2 regions of the Streptomyces sp. NPDC050856 genome follow, and region 2 is predicted to be linked to the other one. Evidence: predicted binding sites of a transcription regulator. Region 2 holds the regulator's gene; the other holds the start of a gene.
The links. Region 2 encodes HrcA, which represses chaperone genes, less so after heat shock. Its sites were predicted from a motif close to TTNGCACTCNGNNNNNCNGAGTGCNAA; they were not measured.
Positions count from the first base shown of each region.

Region 1: groES (co-chaperone GroES) is a predicted target of HrcA. The motif match lies at 2,244-2,270, and genes of this name have one in related genera.

Region 1 is NZ_JBFAGV010000015.1:17,149-21,698, forward strand. It holds gene AB0H53_RS16015 (class I SAM-dependent methyltransferase) at 1-1,151, opposite strand, end outside; gene AB0H53_RS16020 (polysaccharide deacetylase family protein) at 1,261-2,169, shown strand; gene groES (co-chaperone GroES) at 2,417-2,725, shown strand; gene groL (chaperonin GroEL) at 2,843-4,471, shown strand.
Region 2 is NZ_JBFAGV010000034.1:22,457-27,006, forward strand. It holds gene AB0H53_RS24870 (DUF3097 domain-containing protein) at 1-303, opposite strand, end outside; gene AB0H53_RS24875 (MBL fold metallo-hydrolase) at 314-1,045, opposite strand; gene hrcA (heat-inducible transcriptional repressor HrcA) at 1,214-2,230, shown strand; gene dnaJ (molecular chaperone DnaJ) at 2,231-3,367, shown strand; gene AB0H53_RS24890 (nitronate monooxygenase) at 3,466-4,539, shown strand; gene AB0H53_RS24895 (16S rRNA (uracil(1498)-N(3))-methyltransferase) at 4,536-4,550, shown strand, end outside.

The DNA of each region.
Region 1 (4,550 bases), on a different contig from region 2:
GGCGCGCCCGCCACCCTGGTCAGGAACACCGTCGCCGCGTTCCGGCCCTTGGGCTTGAGCTTGCGGCGCAGTTCCTCCGGCTCGACCGCCGAGCCGCGCTTCTTCACCGTCAGGGCGCCGACCTCCCGTTCACGCAGCAGGGCCTTGAGCCTCTTGAGGTTGAAGGGGAGCTCGTCGGTGATCTCGTAGGCGGTGGCGTACGGGGTGGCACGCAGGTCGTCCGCGGTGATGTACGCGATCGTCGCGTCGACCAGGCCGCCCCCGAGGTGCTCGGCCACCTCCGCGACCAGGTGCGCGCGGATGACGGCGCCGTCCGGCTCGTACAGGTAGCGGCCGACCGGGCGGACCTCGGGGTCGGGCAGGCCGCGGCCGGTCAGGGAGTGGGGGCCCGGCAGCAGGGTGGCGGTCACCGTGCCGGGGCGGGTGCCGAACCAGAGCACCGCCTCCTTCACGTCCCCGCCGTCGGAGACCCACTCGGCCGCCGCGTCGTGCGGGATCGCCTCGTGCGGGATGCCCGGGGCGATCTTCAGCGCCGCGTGCGGGGCCGTACGGGCCGCCTCGACCGCCCAGGACAGCGGCGGGGAGTACGCCTCCGGGTCGAAGATGCGGCCCCGCCCGCCCCGCCGTGCCGGGTCGACGAAGACCGCGTCGTACGAGGAGGTGTCCACCTCGGTGACATCGGCGCGCCGCACCTCGATGAGCCCGGCCAGGCCGAGCGCCTCGGCGTTCGCGCGGGCCGCCTCGGCCGTCAGCGGGTCCCGGTCGACGGCCAGGACGCGGATCCCCGCCCGGGCGAAGGCGATGGCGTCGCCGCCGATCCCGCCGCACAGGTCGGCGACGCTGCGCACCCCGAGCCGGGCGAAGGCGGCGGCGCGGTGTGCGGCGACCGCGCAGCGGGTGGACTGCTCCACGCCGCCGGGCGTGAAGTACATGCGGTACGCGTCCCGCTCGCCGAACTTCGCCACCGCCCGCTGCCGCAGCCGGGCCTGCGCGAGCGCCGCCGTGACCAGCTCGGCGGGGTGCTCGCGGCGCAGCCGGGAGGCGACGGCGAGCTCCTGGGACGGGTCGTAGTCGCGCAGGGCGGCGAGCAGGGTCTGGCCCTCGTCGGTGAGGAGCGCGGAGAAGGCGGCGAGATCGGTCACCCGGCCCATTGTGGGCCAGCCGGGGGATGGTGCGCGGCGGGCGGCGGTGTCGGCCGGCCGACGGGGCCCGGCGCTGACAGGATGCGGCGCCATGCAGCTAGTACGACAAAACCAAAAAATGGGTGCAAAGCGGCTGGGCGTCGTGCTCGCCGCGCTGGCGATCACCGCACTCGGAGCCGGCTGTACCCACGACGGCCCGGACCGGGGCGCGCCCGGCGCCGCCGGGCAGGCCCCGCCCGCCGCCGGCCGGCCCGAACAGGCCCCCGGCGCGGCCGGCGCCCTCGCCGCCTATGTGCGGAAGGTCGAGCGCGCGCACGCCGCGCGCGCCGCCGCCGCCCGGAAGTGGGGGCTGCGCCGGACGCCGCTGGCCGCGCCCCCGCCCCCCGCGGTCAAACCGCGGATCACCTTCCGCAAGGGCTTCGAGGTGGGCGACCCCGGCCTGCCGCCGGTCTTCACCACCGTCCCCACCGAGGACCGGATCGTCTTCCTCACCATCGACGACGGCGCGGAGAAGGACCCCGAGCTGCTGAGGATGATGACCGACCTGGGTGTCCCCTACAGCGCCTTCCTCAGCGACTACCTGGTCCGGGACAACTACGGCTACTTCCGGAAGATGCAGGACCGCGGCGTGGCCCTGCAGAACCACACCATCAACCACCGCTACATGCCCGCCCTCTCGCTCGCGGAGCAGAAGCGCGAGATCTGCGGCCAGCAGGACATCATCGAGCAGCGGTACGGCAAGCGGCCCGCGCTCTTCCGCCCGCCCTACGGCAACTACAACCGCGACACCCTGCGCGCCGCCCGGGCGTGCGGCATCAAGGCCGTGCCGCTGTGGGCTGCCGAGGCGTTCCCCGACCGCATGGAGTGGCGCGAGTGGGACCGGGACCTGCACCCCGGTGACATCGTCCTCACCCACTTCCGGGGCCGGGAGGACTGGAAGGGCACCATGCCGGACATGATCCGCCAGGTGATGAACACCATCACGGCCAAGGGTTACGCGGTGGCCAGGCTGGAGGACTACGTCTGAGGCGCGGCCCCGGCCCTCACCGGCCCTCACCGGTCCTCACCGGCCGTCCCGCGTCCCCGCCACGCGGCGGGGAATTGGCACTCCGCTTGACCGAGTGCTAACCGCGGTCATAGTCTCGGGTCTGGCACTCCCCGCAGGAGAGTGCCAACACAGCGACGGGCAGGTCCGGCACCCGCGACGACGGATCCACCTGGTCGCCACCTCAGACAGTTAACCCCGTGAGATCTCCGAAGGGGGAGGTCGGATCGTGACGACCACCAGCTCCAAGGTTGCCATCAAGCCGCTCGAGGACCGCATCGTGGTCCAGCCGCTCGACGCCGAGCAGACCACCGCCTCTGGCCTGGTCATCCCGGACACCGCCAAGGAGAAGCCCCAGGAGGGCGTCGTCCTTGCCGTGGGTCCGGGCCGCTTCGAGAACGGCGAGCGCCTGCCGCTCGACGTGAAGACCGGCGACATCGTGCTGTACAGCAAGTACGGCGGCACCGAGGTGAAGTACAGCGGCGAGGAGTACCTCGTCCTCTCGGCTCGCGACGTGCTCGCGATCGTCGAGAAGTAATCACCCTGCTTCACCCAGCAGAATTGCTTCGAACTGCGCCCCTGGCCCCCGCTGACAATGCCGGGCGGCGAGGGGCGCGGTTCGTTCACCCGAGTTCCGAGAGGGCTGAAACGCTCCATGGCGAAGATTCTGAAGTTCGACGAGGACGCCCGTCGCGCCCTCGAGCGCGGCGTCAACAAGCTTGCCGACACGGTCAAGGTGACGATCGGCCCCAAGGGCCGCAACGTCGTCATCGACAAGAAGTTCGGCGCCCCCACCATCACCAACGACGGTGTCACGATCGCCCGTGAGGTCGAGATCGAGGACCCGTACGAGAACCTCGGCGCCCAGCTGGTGAAGGAGGTGGCGACCAAGACCAACGACATCGCGGGTGACGGCACCACCACCGCCACCGTGCTCGCCCAGGCCCTGGTCCGCGAGGGTCTGCGCAACGTCGCCGCCGGTGCTTCCCCGGCCGCCCTGAAGAAGGGCATCGACGCCGCGGTCAAGGCCGTCTCCGACGAGCTCCTGGCCACCGCGCGCCCGATCGACGACAAGGCCGACATCGCCGCCGTGGCCGCGCTCTCCGCGCAGGACCAGCAGGTCGGCGAGCTCATCGCCGAGGCGATGGACAAGGTCGGCAAGGACGGTGTCATCACCGTCGAGGAGTCCAACACCTTCGGTCTGGAGCTGGACTTCACCGAGGGCATGGCCTTCGACAAGGGCTACCTCTCGCCGTACATGGTGACCGACCAGGAGCGTATGGAGGCCGTCCTCGACGACCCGTACATCCTGATCCACCAGGGCAAGATCTCCTCCATCCAGGACCTGCTGCCGCTGCTGGAGAAGGTCATCCAGGCCGGTTCCTCGAAGCCGCTGCTGATCGTCGCCGAGGACGTCGAGGGCGAGGCCCTGTCGACCCTGGTCGTCAACAAGATCCGCGGCACCTTCAACGCGGTCGCGGTCAAGGCCCCCGGCTTCGGCGACCGCCGCAAGGCGATGCTCGGCGACATGGCCGCCCTCACCGGCGCGACCGTCATCGCCGAGGAGGTCGGCCTCAAGCTCGACCAGGCCGGCCTGGAGGTCCTGGGCACCGCCCGCCGTGTGACCGTCACCAAGGACGAGACCACCATCGTCGACGGCGGCGGCAGCTCCGACGACGTGCTGGGCCGGGTCAACCAGATCAAGGCCGAGATCGAGACCACCGACTCCGACTGGGACCGCGAGAAGCTCCAGGAGCGCCTCGCGAAGCTGGCCGGCGGCGTGTGCGTGATCAAGGTCGGCGCCGCCACCGAGGTGGAGCTGAAGGAGAAGAAGCACCGTCTGGAGGACGCCATCTCCGCGACCCGCGCCGCGGTCGAGGAGGGCATCGTCTCCGGTGGTGGCTCCGCTCTGGTCCACGCCGTCAAGGTGCTGGAGGGCAACCTCGGCAAGGAGGGCGACGAGGCCACCGGTGTCGCCGTCGTCCGCCGCGCCGCGGTCGAGCCGCTGCGCTGGATCGCCGAGAACGCCGGCCTCGAGGGCTACGTCATCACCGCGAAGGTGGCGGAGCTCGACAAGGGCCAGGGCTTCAACGCCGCCACCGGCGAGTACGGCGACCTGGTCAAGGCCGGCGTCATCGACCCGGTCAAGGTGACGCGCTCCGCGCTGGAGAACGCCGCGTCGATCGCCTCCCTGCTGCTCACCACCGAGACCCTCGTGGTGGAGAAGAAGGAAGAGGAGCCGGCGGACGCGGGCCACGGCCACAGCCACGGCCACTCCCACTGACGCTCGCGCTGACGCGCGCCCAGTGAGCCACGCACCGAGGCCCGGTGCCCCCGTCGCGGGGGCACCGGGCCTCGGTCGT
Region 2 (4,550 bases):
GGCGCGCGCACCCGGCACGGCGACCGAGCCGGAGGCGGTGCGGGACGGCCGCGCGGGCCCTGCGGCCGGACGCACCAGGGTGACCGTACGGCCCTCCAGCAGGAACCCGCGCGGCGCCAGCGGGAAGGCCCGCTGCTTGCCGAACCGGTCCTCCAGGGTGACCGTCCCCGCCTCACAGCCGATCACCGCCCCGCAGAAACCCGTGCCCACCTCCTCCACCACCAGGTCCGGCTCGGCGGGTACCTCCGGCACCGGCGCGGAACGCTTCCAGGGGGGCGTGAGATCGGGGTGGTAGCTGCGCATCCGTCAGACGCTACGACACCCCGAACCGGCGGGCCAGCTCATCGCGCTGGGCGCGTACGAACGCGGCGTCGACCACCGCCCCGTGGCCCGGCACGTACAGCGCGTCCTCACCGCCCAGCTCCAGCAGCCGGTCCAGCGCGGCCGGCCAGCGCGACGGGACGGCGTCCGGCCCGGCCTGCGGGTCGCCCGACTCCTCCACCAGGTCGCCGCAGAACACCACCGCCCGGGACCCGTTCCCGCCCGGCACCAGCAGCGCGAGATCGTGGCCGCTGTGCCCCGGTCCGGCGTCGGACAGCAGCACCTGGCGCCCGCCCAGCTCCACCGTCCAGCCGCCGCAGACCAGGTGGTGCGGCACGACCAGCACGTCCGTCGCCTCCACCGCGTCCGGCTCGGCGACCCCGTGACGTACCGCGTCGACGCGCAGCGCGTCCCGTTCCCGGCTCAGCAGGGCGTCGACGCCCACCGCCCCGTACACCTCCGCCCCGGCGAACGCCGCCGTCCCCAGCACGTGGTCGAAGTGCGGATGGCTCAGTGCGACATGCGTCACCCTGCGGCCGCCCAGCAGCCGCTGCGCCTGGGCCCTGATCTCGGCGCCCTCCCGCAGGGTGGCACCCGTGTCGAACAGCAGGGCCCCGCGCTCCCCGGCGACCAGCGCGGTGGTCGCGTCCCAGACCGGCAGCCGCCGCCTGCCGACCCCGTCGCCGAGCCGCTCCCAGCCGAAGTCTTCCCAACGGACGTCCATACCGCGACGCTATCGGCAAACCCAGGGGCCCGCCCCGCCGACGGCGTGACCGCCGCCCTTGGCACGGGCGCGCCCGGGCCCCGTACACTGACCCGGGGACGGCTGGCACTCGGACAGGGCGAGTGCCAGGCCAAACGGCAGGAACCAGAGCTAGCTGGAGGTGTGCGCATGCTCAGCGAACGCAGACTCGAAGTGCTGCGCGCCATCGTCCAGGACTACGTCGGCACCGAGGAGCCGGTCGGTTCCAAGGCGCTCACCGAGCGCCACAACCTCGGCGTCTCCCCGGCCACCGTGCGCAACGACATGGCCGTCCTGGAGGAGGAGGGGTTCATCGCCCAGCCCCACACCAGCGCCGGCCGGATCCCCACCGACAAGGGCTACCGGCTCTTCGTCGACAAGCTGGCCGGGGTCAAGCCGCTGTCGACGCCCGAGCGGCGCGCCATCCAGAACTTCCTGGACGGCGCGGTCGACCTGGACGACGTCGTCGGCCGTACGGTACGGCTGCTGGCGCAGCTCACCCGGCAGGTGGCGGTCGTCCAGTACCCCTCGCTGACCCGGTCCACCGTGCGCCACGTCGAGCTGCTGTCGCTGGCGCCGGCCCGGCTGATGCTGGTCCTGATCACCGACACGGGCCGGGTGGAGCAGCGCATGATCGACTGCCCCGCGCCGTTCGGCGAGACGTCCCTGGCCGACCTGCGGGCGCGGCTCAACAGCCGGGTGGTCGGGCGGCGCTTCACCGACGTACCGCAGCTGGTGCAGGACCTCCCCGAGTCCTTCGAGACGGAGGACCGCGGGACCGTCTCCACGGTGCTGGCCACCCTGCTGGAGACGCTGGTGGAGGAGACCGAGGAGCGGCTGATGATCGGCGGAACCGCCAATCTCACCCGCTTCGGGCACGACTTCCCGCTGACGATCAGGCCGGTGCTGGAGGCGCTTGAGGAGCAGGTCGTGCTCCTCAAGCTGCTCGGCGAGGCCACGGACTCGGCCATGACCGTACGCATCGGGCACGAGAACGCCCATGAGGGGCTCAGCTCCACGTCCGTCGTCGCGGTCGGTTACGGTTCAGGCGACGAGGCAGTCGCCAAACTCGGCGTGGTCGGACCGACCCGCATGGACTACCCCGGAACGATGGGAGCGGTACGCGCAGTGGCACGTTACGTCGGACAGATCCTGGCGGAGTCGTAAGTGGCCACGGACTACTACGCCGTACTCGGCGTACGCCGCGACGCGTCCCAGGACGAGATCAAGAAGGCGTTCCGGCGGCTCGCTCGCGAGCTGCACCCGGACGTCAACCCCGATCCGAAGACGCAGGAGCGGTTCAAGGAGATCAACGCCGCCTACGAGGTGCTGTCGGACCCGCAGAAGAAGCAGGTCTACGACCTCGGCGGCGACCCGCTGTCCTCCTCGGGCGGCGGTGGCGCCGGCGGCTTCGGCGCGGGCGGCTTCGGCAACTTCTCCGACATCATGGACGCCTTCTTCGGCACGGCGTCCCAGCGCGGGCCCCGGTCGCGCACACGGCGCGGCCAGGACGCGATGATCCGTCTGGAGATCGACCTCGACGAGGCGGCCTTCGGCACCACCAAGGACATCCAGGTCGACACGGCGGTCGTCTGCACCACGTGCTCCGGCGAGGGCGCCGCCCCCGGCACCTCGGCCCAGACCTGCGACATGTGCCGCGGCCGTGGCGAGGTCTCCCAGGTGACCCGCTCCTTCCTGGGCCAGGTCATGACCTCCCGGCCCTGCCCCCAGTGCCAGGGCTTCGGCACCGTGGTGCCCACCCCGTGCCCCGAGTGCGCGGGTGACGGCCGGGTCCGCTCCCGCCGCACCCTGACGGTGAAGATCCCGGCCGGTGTCGACAACGGCACCCGCATCCAGCTGGCCGGCGAGGGCGAGGTCGGCCCCGGCGGCGGCCCGGCCGGCGACCTGTACGTGGAGATCCACGAGCTGCCGCACGCGGTCTTCCAGCGGCGCGGCGACGACCTGCACTGCACGGTCACCGTCCCGATGACGGCGGCCGCGCTGGGCACCAAGTGCCCGCTGGAGACCCTGGACGGTGTCGAGGAGGTCGACATCCGGCCGGGCACGCAGTCCGGCCAGTCCATCCCGCTGCACGGGCGCGGTGTCACGCACCTGCGCGGCGGCGGGCGCGGTGACCTCATCGTGCACGTGGAGGTCCAGACCCCGTCCAAGCTGGACGCGGAGCAGGAGCGGCTGTTGCGGGAGCTGGCGAAGCTGCGCGGCGAGGAGCGTCCCCTGGGCCAGTTCCAGCCGGGTCAGCAGGGCCTGTTCTCCCGCCTGAAGGACGCCTTCAACGGACGTTAGGGGCCCGCCTCCGTCCCCCCGCGCCCGGTGGCGCGGGGGGACGCCCGTTCGCGGGTGCGGGTTTCGGGCCCGGACCGGGGGCGTGACACCATGCGTGCATGTCCTCCGCACTGACCGATCTCTGCCGGTACCCGATCGTGCAGGCGCCCATGGCGGGCGGCGCCTCCTGTCCCCGGCTGGTGTCCGCCGTGTGCGACGCCGGGGGCCTCGGCTTCCTGGCCGCCGGCTACAAGACGGCCGACGGCATGTACCAGGAGATCAAGCAGGTCCGGGGGCTGACCGCGCGCCCCTTCGGGGTGAACCTGTTCATGCCGCAGCCCGGCCAGGCCGACGCCGCCGCCGTCGAGGTGTACCGGAACCAGCTCGCCGGCGAGTCCGCCTGGTACGAGACCGCGCTCGGCGACCCCGCCGCGGGACGGGACGACGGGTACGACGCCAAGCTGGCCATCCTGTTCGAGGACCCGGTCCCCGTGGTGTCCTTCACCTTCGGGTGCCCGACGCGCGAGACGCTCGACTCGTTCGCCCGGGTCGGCACGTTCACCGTGGTGACGGTCACCTCGCCGGAGGAGGCGCTGGCCGCGCGGCAGGCCGGTGCGCACGCGGTGTGCGTGCAGGGCGTCGAGGCCGGCGGCCACCAGGGGACCCACCGCGACGACCCGGCGGCCGACGGTGCGGGGACCGGCCTGCTGTCGCTGGTCGCGGCGGTCCGGGAGACCGTGCCGCTGCCGATCGTCGCCGCCGGCGGCCTGATGCGCGGCAGCCAGATCGCCGCCGTGCTCGCGGCCGGCGCCGAGGCCGCGCAGCTGGGCACCGCGTTCCTGGTGTGCCCCGAGTCGGGGGCACACCCGCTGCACAAGTCGGCGATGACCGACCCGCTGTTCGTCCGTACCGAGCTCACCCGGGCGTTCTCGGGGCGGCCCGCGCGCGGCCTGGTCAACCGGTTCATACGGGAGCACGGGCGGTACGCCCCCGCCGCCTACCCCGAGGTGCACCACATGACCAGCACCCTGCGCAAGGCCGCCGCGCAGGCGGGCGACCCGCAGGGCATGGCGCTGTGGGCCGGGCAGGGGCACCGGCTGGCGCGTGACCTGCCCGCCGCCCGGCTGGTCGAGGTGCTGAACGCCGAACTGGAGGCGTCGGTGGCCGCCCTCGCGCCGCGGGCGGCGTCATGACCGCTCCGGTC